2 regions of the Streptomyces sp. NBC_01476 genome follow, and region 2 is predicted to be linked to the other one. Evidence: riboswitches for the same ligand, from Rfam matches in the RefSeq annotation. Region 2 holds a riboswitch; the other holds the start of a gene.
What was found. Region 2 has a riboswitch for glycine ahead of gcvP (aminomethyl-transferring glycine dehydrogenase). Riboswitches for the same ligand answer to the same signal wherever they lie in the genome.
Positions count from the first base shown of each region.

Region 1: linked by a shared signal. The riboswitch ahead of gcvT (glycine cleavage system aminomethyltransferase GcvT) and the one ahead of gcvP (aminomethyl-transferring glycine dehydrogenase) in region 2 are both predicted to bind glycine.

Region 1 covers NZ_CP109446.1:5,930,575-5,935,970, reverse strand. Annotated here, with positions in the region: gene OG552_RS26045 (DUF885 family protein) at 1-96, shown strand, start outside; gene OG552_RS26040 (enhanced serine sensitivity protein SseB C-terminal domain-containing protein) at 114-884, opposite strand; gene OG552_RS26035 (enhanced serine sensitivity protein SseB) at 1,207-1,959, opposite strand; glycine riboswitch at 2,083-2,178, shown strand; gene gcvT (glycine cleavage system aminomethyltransferase GcvT) at 2,362-3,501, shown strand; gene gcvH (glycine cleavage system protein GcvH) at 3,635-4,015, shown strand; gene glyA (serine hydroxymethyltransferase) at 4,205-5,396, shown strand, end outside.
Region 2 covers NZ_CP109446.1:637,816-643,211, forward strand. Annotated here, with positions in the region: gene OG552_RS02790 (DUF5999 family protein) at 1-151, shown strand, start outside; gene gcvP (aminomethyl-transferring glycine dehydrogenase) at 244-3,135, opposite strand; glycine riboswitch at 3,201-3,309, opposite strand; glycine riboswitch at 3,311-3,419, opposite strand; gene OG552_RS02800 (PRC-barrel domain-containing protein) at 3,603-4,004, shown strand; gene OG552_RS02805 (DNA polymerase IV) at 3,987-5,354, opposite strand.

The DNA.
Region 1 (5,396 bases), 5.3 Mb from region 2:
GCGGACTTCTCCCTCCCGCGCTTCCACAAGTCCCTGCTGGCGCTGGGGAGTCCGCCGCTGGGGCTGCTGGAGGGGATCTTCAGCCGGGAGAAGTGACCGCCGCGCCCCGCGGTTCAGCGGCGGGACGGACCCCAGGCGGCACCGGCGCTGTACGCCTCACGGTCGAAGAACGGCTGGTCGTTGGCGCGCATCCACATGCCGACCGGGTCGTACGCGTCGGCCATCGCCACGGTGGAGACCGCGAGTCCTTCGGGGACCCCGGTGACCGCCTGCTGCATCATCAGCCGGACCGCTTCGACGGCCTGGGCGGAGGAGTCGTAGACCTCGACGCCGATGGCCAGGTACGGCTCGCCGAGGGCCGGCTGGACCCAGGCCCGGCGCAGCGAGCGGACCGCCGGGGTGCGGTGGGCGGCCTGAGTGAGAAGCGCGTAGAACTGCGGGATCTGCAGCGAGGGTTCGCCGATCTGGAGCGGGCCGGCCGGCAGCAGGTCGAGGCCGACCGCGATCCGTCTCAGGTCAGGCCAGGGGATGCCGACACCGCCGCCGGGGGCGTGCGGATTGAGCCAGAGCCCGCACCGGTCGGGGTAGAGGGTCAGGGCGATGTCCCGCCCGGAGACCACCTCGTGCTCGCGGGTCCAGCCGCTGGCGGCCAGTTCCCGGGGCGAGGTGCAGCAGGGGGCGTAGCCGTGGCCGTTGATCTCCATGCTGCCGTACTGGGCGTCGGCAGAACCGGGCACACCGTGCCAGAGCAGCATCCACACCTCGCCGGCGGCGAGCGATCCGAGCAGGTTCTCGTAAGCGTCGAACCGGCCCGGGCCCACCTGGAGCAGCATCTGCTCCATATGGCCGGCCGCCGCCGCGCCGCCTTGCGCGCCCGCGATCACGTGGGACCGCCCCTTTCCCTGCTCCGGTGTGCTGCTCTTGCGACTCTTGCGAGGGGTCCGGCTGGTGTGACCGCCCGATCCTCCCGGCGCACGGTGATACGCCGACGAGCCCATCAAATCAGGTCGAGTGTTCCCGGTGGAACGGTGACCGACTCAAGCCGGAGTGCGTAATTACGGCGTATACGCGGCGTATACGTGTTCGGCCGGCGACGGGGTGCTACCGCCGGGACGGGCGGGGCGCGGGCCGGGTCCCCAGTAGGCGGCCCGTCGGCGGCCTGCCAGCGGCCCCGTCGGCCGCCCCGTCGGCTTCCGGCCCGGCCGCTCAGTCGCGGGCGAAGAACGGCGGGAGCCGCTCCAGCATCCAGTCGCTCACCGGGTCCTGGGCCACGTCGAGCAGGATCAGGTGCGCCTGCCAGGGCAGCGGCACCGCGCCGAGCGCCCGGCCGATCGCGTCCATCGCGAGCGCCCGGTCCTCCTCCTGCCAGCGGTCCAGCTCCACGCCGACGAAGAGCTCGGGCGGCGCTTCCTCCACCGAGGCGAGCGCCCGGCGGGCGGTGAGCACCACCGGGGTGACCGCGAACTCGGCGGCGGCCGCGGCCAGGAAGTCCACCGGCTCGTCGGCCGGCTCCGGCTCCCAGAGCCGCACCCGGGCGCCCGACCGCGGCTCTCCGTACCCGCCGGGCTCCGCCCGGCACAGGTCGGCCACCGCGGCCGGCGGCAGCGGCACTCCGACGGCGCCGCCCGGGTTCACCGCGATGCCGACCAGCGGCGGCAGCCCGCGGGCGAACTCGTGCACCGGCGCGATGGTGCAGGACATACCGTCCGCGGCCTGCCGGAACTGCTGCTCGGAGCTGAAGACCGGCACATAGGGCGCGCCTTCCAGCTCCATGGTGGGCAGGTCGAAGCCGGGCAGCCGCGGGTGACCGCCGTTCGGCAGCGGCACCCACACCCGGGAGCGGCTGAGCACCTCCAGCAGCCGGGGGGTGGCCGCGGGGTTGCCGAGGCTCGCGGTGAGCACTTCTTCCAGCTCGTTGGCCGGCCATATGTACGGTGTGTACGGTGCCGGAATCTCCATGTCCACCCTTGTCCGCCCATGTGCCACTGACCTGCTGCCGGGAAACCCTAGCGGCTGCCGGGCCCCCGGGCATGCCGCCTGCGGGCATGCAATGATGTGCGGACAACTTGCATACCGGCCGTTCGAGGCCGCGCGGGAGAGTTCCGCCCCGGCCGGGGCGGGCGCCGAAGGAGCAAGCCCTCCCTTGAATCTCTCAGGCACAGATACCGCGCGGGCGAGGCAGATCTGAAAAGCGGACCGGCTCTTTGTACGTTTGACGCGTACCGGACCGGTCCCACCCAAGGTGCAAACCGCTGGCCCCGCCGGGTCACGGTGAACCTCTCAGGTTCCGATGACAGATGGGGAGGCCAGGTTCACCGCTTGGCCACGCCACCCGTCGATCCGTCTGGGAGCCCTTTTCCGATGAGCGAACCCCTGAGCGAGCCCCTGAGCGCGCCGCGCCACACCGCGCTGGACGCGCTGCACCGCGCGCTGGGCGCCACCATGACCGACTTCGCCGGCTGGGACATGCCGCTGCGGTACGCCAGTGAGCGCGAGGAGCACCAGGCGGTACGGACCCGCGCCGGCCTCTTCGACCTCTCGCACATGGGCGAGATCACCGTGACCGGCCCGCAGGCGGGCCAGGCGCTGGACTACGCCCTGGTCGGCCACCTCTCGGCCCTCGCCGTCGGCCGGGCCCGTTACACCATGATCTGCGCGCCCGACGGCGGCATCCTGGACGACCTGATCGTCTACCGGCTGGCCGACGAGGAGTACATGATCGTCGCCAACGCCTCCAACGCCCGGACCGTGCTGGACGCGGTGACCGAGCGGGCGGCCGGCTTCGAGGCGCGGGTCCGCGACGACCGGGACGCGTACGCGCTGCTCGCGGTCCAGGGTCCGCAGGCGCCCGGCATCCTCAAGGCGGTCACCGACGCCGACCTGGACGGCCTGAAGTACTACGCCGGGCTGCCCGGCACGGTGGCCGGCGTGGAGGCGCTGATCGCCCGCACCGGCTACACCGGCGAGGACGGCTTCGAGCTGTTCGTGGCGCCGGCCGACGCCGAGCGGCTGTGGCAGGCGCTGACCGAGGCGGGCCGGGCGGCCGGCCTCGTACCGTGCGGGCTGTCCTGCCGGGACACGCTGCGGCTTGAGGCGGGCATGCCGCTCTACGGGCACGAGCTGACCACGGCGCTGACGCCCTTCGACGCGGGCCTCGGCCGGGTGGTCAAGTTCGACAAGCCCGGGGACTTCGTCGGCCGGCAGGCGCTGGCCGCCGCGGCCGAGCGGGCCGCCGCCGAGCCGCCGCGCACGCTGGTCGGGCTGGTCGCCGAGGGCCGCCGGGTGCCGCGGGCCGGCTATCCGGTGACGGACGGCGCCGGCGCGGTCATCGGCGAGGTCACCTCCGGGGCTCCGTCACCGACCCTCGGGGTGCCGATCGCGATGGCGTACGTGGACGCGTCGCACGCGGCGCCCGGGTCTGCCGGGGTCGCGGTCGACATCCGCGGCGCCCAGGAGCCGCACCAGGTCGTCGCGCTGCCCTTCTACAAGCGCGAGCGCTGAGTTCCGTTCCCTGCCGCGGCCTCCGCGCCACGGCCATCCGTTCCCTCCCGCGGCCTCCGCGCCGCGGCCACCCGTTTCCGCACCGCCGCGTGCCCCCGCGCGAGCACTCCGACCCATCCGGGAGAATTCCGTCATGAGCATCAATCCTGAAGCACTGCGCTACAGCAAGGAGCACGAGTGGCTCTCCGCCCCCGCCGACGGGGCCGCCACCGTGGGAATCACCTCGCACGCCGCCGACGCGCTCGGTGACGTCGTCTTCGTCCAGCTTCCCGAGGTCGGCACGACCGTCACCGCGGGCGAGAGCTGCGGCGAGCTGGAGTCGACCAAGTCCGTCAGCGACCTGTACTCACCGGTGTCCGGTGAGGTGACCGAGATCAACCAGGACGTGGTGGACGACCCGTCGCTGGTCAACTCGGCGCCTTTCGAGGGCGGCTGGCTCTTCAAGGTGAAGGTGTCGCAGGAGGGCGCGGAGCTGCTGTCCGCAGCCGAGTACGACGCGTTCATCGCTGCCTGAGCGGCGGTTCCGGCCTCGGGTTCCCCGGCTCCGGGTTCTCCGGCCTCTGGTTTTCCGGCTCCGGGTTCTCCGGCCTCGGCTTCCCCAGCTCCGGCTCCGGCTCCGGCTTCCGGCCCGCGCCCGCGTCCCCCCGCGTCCGCGCGCCCTCGTGTCTCCGCGCCTTTCGTGCCTCCCGACCAGGAAGTTTTCATGTCCCTGCTGACCCAGTCCCTGCATGAGTTCGACCCGGACGTCGCCGCCGCGATCGACGCCGAGCTGCACCGCCAGCAGTCCACCCTGGAGATGATCGCCTCGGAGAACTTCGCTCCGGTGGCGGTGCTCGAAGCCCAGGGCTCGGTGCTCACCAACAAGTACGCCGAGGGCTACCCCGGCCGCCGCTACTACGGCGGCTGCGAGTTCGTCGATGTGGTCGAGCAGCTGGCCATCGACCGGGTCAAGGCGCTCTTCGGTGCCGAGGCCGCGAACGTCCAGCCGCACTCGGGCGCCCAGGCCAACGCGGCGGCGATGTTCGCGCTGCTCAAGCCGGGCGACACCATCCTGGGCCTTGACCTGGCGCACGGCGGCCACCTGACCCACGGTATGAAGATCAACTTCTCCGGCAAGCTCTACCAGGTCGCCGCGTACCACGTGGACGAGAAGACCGGCCTGGTCGACATGGCGGAGGTCGAGCGGCTGGCCAAGGAGCACCGGCCGCAGATGATCATCGCCGGCTGGTCGGCGTACCCGCGGCAGTTGGACTTCGCGGAGTTCCGGCGGATCGCCGACGAGGTCGGCGCGTATCTGCTGGTCGACATGGCGCACTTCGCCGGACTGGTCGCGGCCGGGCTGCACCCCTCGCCCGTGCCGTACGCGGATGTGGTCACCACCACGACCCACAAGACCCTCGGCGGCCCCCGCGGCGGTGTCATCCTCTCCACCGCCGAGCACGCCAAGAAGATCAACTCAGCGGTCTTCCCCGGCCAGCAGGGCGGCCCGCTGGAGCACGTCATCGCGGCGAAGGCGGTGGCCTTCAAGGCGGCGGCCACCGAGGAGTTCAGGGACCGCCAGACCCGTACGCTGGAAGGCGCCAAGCTGCTCGCCGAGCGGCTGGGCCGCCCCGACGTCACCGAAGCGGGCGTCTCGGTGCTCTCCGGCGGCACCGACGTCCACCTGGTGCTGGTCGACCTGCGCGACTCCGCACTGGACGGCCGCCAGGCGGAGGACCGGCTCCACGAGGTCGGTATCACCGTCAACCGCAACGCCGTCCCGAACGACCCGCGTCCGCCGATGGTCACCTCGGGCCTGCGCATCGGCACGCCGGCGCTCGCCACGCGGGGGTTCGGCGCGGCCGATTTCCGCGAGGTGGCGGACATCATCGCCGAGACGCTGAAGCCGTCGTACG
Region 2 (5,396 bases):
CTGCACCGTGGCCCACCACCCGGAGCAGGGCTGGAGCCTGCTGTGCAACGGGGTTCTGCTCTTCGACGACACCGGCGAACTGCTGCCCGACGGCCGGATCGTGGCGCCGCACCGCCCGCTCGGCGCCGGACAGATCACCACCGCGGCCTGACAGCGGGCCCCTGACGACAAAGCCGGTCCCGCTGCCGCCCGCGGAACCGGCTTTTGCCATGGTCGTCATCCTGCCGGGCTACCGCCCCGCGGTCACTGGTCGTACGCCTCCAGCGGCGGGCACGAGCAGACCAGGTTGCGGTCACCGAAGGCACCGTCGATCCGGCGCACCGGCGGCCAGTACTTGTCCGCCGCCGACACTCCGGCGGGGAAGACCGCCTCCTGCCGGGTGTACGGGTGCGTCCACTCGCCACCGAGCGCCGCCGCGGTGTGCGGGGCATTGCGCAGCGGGTTGTCGTCGGCCGGCCACTCGCCCGAGCCGACCCGGTCGACCTCGCCGCGGATCGCGATCATCGCCGCGCAGAAGCGGTCGAGCTCGGCCAGGTCCTCGCTCTCGGTGGGCTCGATCATCAGGGTGCCGGCCACCGGGAAGGACATCGTCGGGGCGTGGAAGCCGTAGTCGATCAGCCGCTTGGCGATGTCGTCGACACTGACCCCGGTCTCCTTGGTGAGCGGGCGCAGATCGATGATGCACTCGTGCGCGACCAGGCCGCCGGGGCCGGTGTAGAGCACCGGGAAGTGCGGTTCGAGCCGCTTGGCGACGTAGTTGGCGCTCAGCACGGCCGTCTGGGAGGCCCGCTTGAGGCCGTCGGCGCCCATCAGCCGGACGTACGTCCAGGAGATCGGCAGGATGCCCGCCGAGCCCCAGGGGGCGGCCGACACCGGGCCGACACCTGTCGCCGGGCCCGCACCGGGCTGCAGCGGGTGGTTCGGCAGGTAGGGGGCGAGGTGCTCGCGGACCGCGACCGGGCCGACGCCGGGGCCGCCGCCGCCGTGCGGGATGCAGAACGTCTTGTGCAGGTTCAGGTGCGACACATCGGCGCCGAACCGGCCCGGCCGGGCCAGACCGACCAGCGCGTTGAGGTTGGCGCCGTCCACGTAGACCTGGCCGCCGGCGTCGTGCACCGCCGCGCAGATGTCGGTGATGTTGTCCTCGAAGACACCGTGCGTGGAGGGGTAGGTCACCATCAGGACGGCGAGCCGGTCGCGGTGCTGCTCGATCTTGGCGTGCAGGTCGGTGACGTCCACGTCACCGTTCTCACCGGTCTTCACCACCACGACCTGCATGCCCGCCATCACGGCGCTGGCCGCGTTGGTGCCGTGCGCGGAGGACGGGATCAGGCAGACGGTACGGCCGGTGTCTCCGTTGGCCCGGTGGTAGGCGCGGACCGCGAGCAGTCCGGCGAATTCGCCCTGTGAGCCGGCGTTCGGCTGCAGGCTGACCTTGTCGTAGCCGGTGACCTCGGCCAGCTGGTCCTCCAGGCCGCGGATCAGCGCGAGGTAGCCCTCGGCCTGCTCCGCAGGCGCGAAGGGGTGCAGCGCGCCGAACTCCGGCCAGGTCACCGGTTCCATCTCGGTGGTGGCGTTGAGCTTCATGGTGCAGGAGCCGAGCGGGATCATGCCGCGGTCCAGCGCGTAGTCGCGGTCGGCGAGCCGCCGCAGGTAGCGCAGCATCGCGGTCTCGCTGCGGTGCTGGTGGAAGACCGGGTGGGTCAGGTACGCATCGGTACGCAGCAGGCCGGCCGGCAGGGCGTCCTCGGTGGCCGCGTCGAAGGCGTCCAGGTCCGGCTCGCTCCCGGCGCCGAAGGCGGCGAGCACCGCGGTCAGCCGGCCCCGGTCGGTGGTCTCGTCGCAGGCGATGCCGACGTGATCGCCGTCGGTCAGCCGCAGGTTGACTCCGGCGGCGCGGGCGGCGGCCACCACCTCGCCGGCGCGGCCGGGCACCCGGGCGGTGAGGGTGTCGAAGTAGGCGTCCTGGACGATCTCGACCCCGGCCGCCCGCAGACCGGCCGCCAGCACGGCGGCGTAGCGGTGGGTGCGGCGGGCGATGGCGGCGAGCCCGTCGGGGCCGTGGTAGACCGCGTACATCGCCGCCATGACGGCGAGCAGCACCTGCGCGGTGCAGATGTTGCTGGTGGCCTTCTCCCGGCGGATGTGCTGCTCACGGGTCTGCAGCGCCAGCCGGTACGCCTTGTCGCCGTCGGCGTCCACCGAGACGCCGACCAGCCGCCCCGGCAGGTTGCGGGCGTAGCCCTCACGGACCGCCATGTAGCCGGCGTGCGGGCCGCCGAAGCCCATCGGGACGCCGAAGCGCTGCGTCGTGCCGACCGCGATGTCCGCGCCCAGCGCGCCCGGCGAGGTGAGCAGGGTCAGGGCCAGCAGATCGGCGGCGACGGTGACGACCGCGCCCAGCTCGTGCGCCCGCTCGATCACCGGCCGCAGGTCGCGTACCGCGCCCGAGGCGCCCGGGTACTGCAGCAGTACGCCGAACACCCCGCGCTCGGCGAGCTCGGCGGGGATGCCGTCGCTGAGGTCGGCGGTGACGACCTCGACGCCGGTCGGCTCCGCGCGGGTCTCGATGACCGCGACCGTCTGCGGGAAGGTGTCGGCGTCGACCAGGAAGACGCCCTGCTTCACCTTGCCGACCCGGCGGGACAGCGCCATCGCCTCGGCGGCGGCGGTGCTCTCGTCCAGCAGCGACGCCCCGGAGGTGGGCAGCCCGGTGAGGTCGGCGACGACGGTCTGGAAGTTCAGCAGCGCTTCGAGGCGGCCCTGCGAGATCTCCGGCTGGTACGGCGTGTAGGCCGTGTACCAGGCGGGGTTCTCCATCACGTTGCGCAGGATGACCGCCGGCGTGATGGTGCCGTAGTAGCCGAGGCCGATCATCGGGGCCAGCACCTGGTTGCGGTCGGCCAGCGCGCGCAGTTCCGCGATGACTTCGGCTTCGGTGCGGGCCGGGGGCAGGCCGAGTGCTTCGGCGCTCTTTATGGCGTCCGGCACGGCCGCGTCGGTCAGTTCGTCCAGCGAGCCGTAGCCGACCTGGGCGAGCATCTTGGCCTGCGCTGCGGCGTCAGGGCCGATGTGCCGGGTGGCGAAGGGTGAGCCGGCTTCCAGCTCGGCGAGGGAAATACGGCGGTCGGTCATCTGCGGAGGCCCTCCTGGTCGTGACGACCTTCGGGGGTGCCGGCGGCGCGGGCACCCTTCTGGCCTCCCCCTCTGTCATCGAACCTGAGAGCTTCACCGCCCGGGCGGGGGCGGCTTGCACCGTCGGTGAGGACGCGCCCCGAACGTCCGGGCCGGCCCTGCTTTCCAGAGTGACCTGGCCCATGCGGTACGGGTGCCTGAGAGATTCCGGGGAGGATTTGCTCCTTCGGCGCCTCCGTCCCACCCGTCGCCGGGTGTTCGGAAGACTCTCCCGCATGGAGTTTGCGGCCGCTTCCCAGCCTACCAGCGCCTCTTTCCAGCCGTCCGGAACCGCCGGAGCGACACACGTCACGCCACTCCCCGAGTCGACACCGCCTGCGATGTGGCTTTTCGTGGTACCCAGCAGCAGTCGTCATTCGTTGGCGTCGTTGGATGGCGCCGACCCGGCGCCACCGGTTGGAGGGACCGTGCAGACCGACATCGATCCGCGCAGCCTGATCGGCCGCCGTGCTTTCGACCGCGACGGTACGAAGATCGGCACGGTGGACGAGGTGTACCTCGACGACGCGACGGGCGCGCCGGAGTGGGCCGCGGTACGCACCGGGCTGTTCACCCGGGATGCCTTCGTGCCGCTGGAGCCGAGCGAGCTGGTGAACGACGAATTGCGGGTGCCGTTCAAGAAATCCCTGATCAGGGACGCGCCGGACTTCGGGGTGGGCCGCCACCTGTCGCCCGAGCAGGAGTTGCAGCTCTACCACCACTACGGCATGCAGGTGCCCAAGGCGGACGGCGGGCCGCATCAGGACCGGGATTTCGGCGAGCTGGCGGGCGGCCAGGACGGCACCGATCCCTCATCCGGCCCGACTTGAGTCCTGGCCCCGCTCCGGAGCGTCCGGCGGGGTCACCAGCGGCAGGGCGTCGCTGTGGACGAGTGCCGGGTCGTCCACCGCGAAGGTGCGCACCCGTCCCGGCCCGGTGTCCGACGGCACCTCGAACCGGACGGTGACCCGTCCCACGCCGCTGCCCTGCACCCACCCCGCGCCGTACTCCTCATGGGTGACGTCCTGGCCCGGCAGCCAGCGGTTCACCCGTTCGGGGACCGGCGGCGGAAGCGCGGGCAGCGACGCGGGCGCGTCCTCGTCCGCCGGGCGGCTCCCGGCGCTCTGCGCGAAGAGGTCCTCCTGCGTGAAGTCGGCGAGCCCGGCGACCCCGACGCCGAGCAGCCGTACGCCGCCGGTGGTGTCGACGCCCTCCACCAGCCGCCGTGCCGTCTCCCGCACCACCACGGGGTCGTCGGTGGGCGCCCGCAGCGTCTCGGAGCGGGTCAGGGTGGAGAAGTCGTACCTGCGGACCTTGACCACGACGGTGCGGCCGGAGCGGCCGGCGCCGCGCAGCCGCTGCACACAGCGGTCGGCGAGCCGGTCGATCTGGTACCGGACGTGGGCGCGGTCGGTGAGGTCGTTGTCGTAGGTGTCCTCGACGGAGATCGACTTCACGTCCCGGTCGGCGACCACCGGCCGGTTGTCCCGGCCGGCCGCCATGGCGTACAGCGACGCGCCGTGGGCCTTGCCGAGCAGCCGCACCAGCTCGGCCTCGCCGGAGTTCGCCATCTCCTCGACGGTGCCGATACCGGCGCGGCGCAGGTGCTCGGCGGTGGCAGGACCGACGCCCCACAGGGTGCGGACCGGCAGCGGGTCGAGTAAAGCGCGCTCGGTGCCCGGCTCGACCACCACCAGGCCGTCCGGCTTGGCCTGCTCCGAGGCGATCTTCGCCAGCAGCTTGGAGCCGGCCAGCCCGACCGACGCGGTGAGCCCGGTGGCCGCGCGGATACGTGCCCGCAGCACGACGGCGACAACCCGCGGGTCCTCGTCGCGCGCGGCCGCCTCCAGGTCAAGGAACGCCTCGTCGAGGCTGAGCGGCTCTATCAGGGGTGACACCTCGGCGAGCAGCCCCATCACCGTCTCGCTGATCCGCCGGTAGATGCCGAAACGGGGGTAGAGGTACGCGGCATTGGGGCTGAGCCGGCGCGCCCGTGCCATGGCCATCGCCGAGTGGACGCCGTGCACCCGTGCCTCATAGGACGCGGTCGACACGACGCCGCGGGGCCCGAGGCCGCCGACCACCACCGGCTTGCCCCGCAGGCTCGGCTTGGAGGCCTGCTCGACCGCGGCGAAGAACGCGTCCATGTCCAGATGCAGGATCGTCGGCGAACTTCTCACACCATCGATCGTGCCGCACACCACCGACATTCACCGTACGGG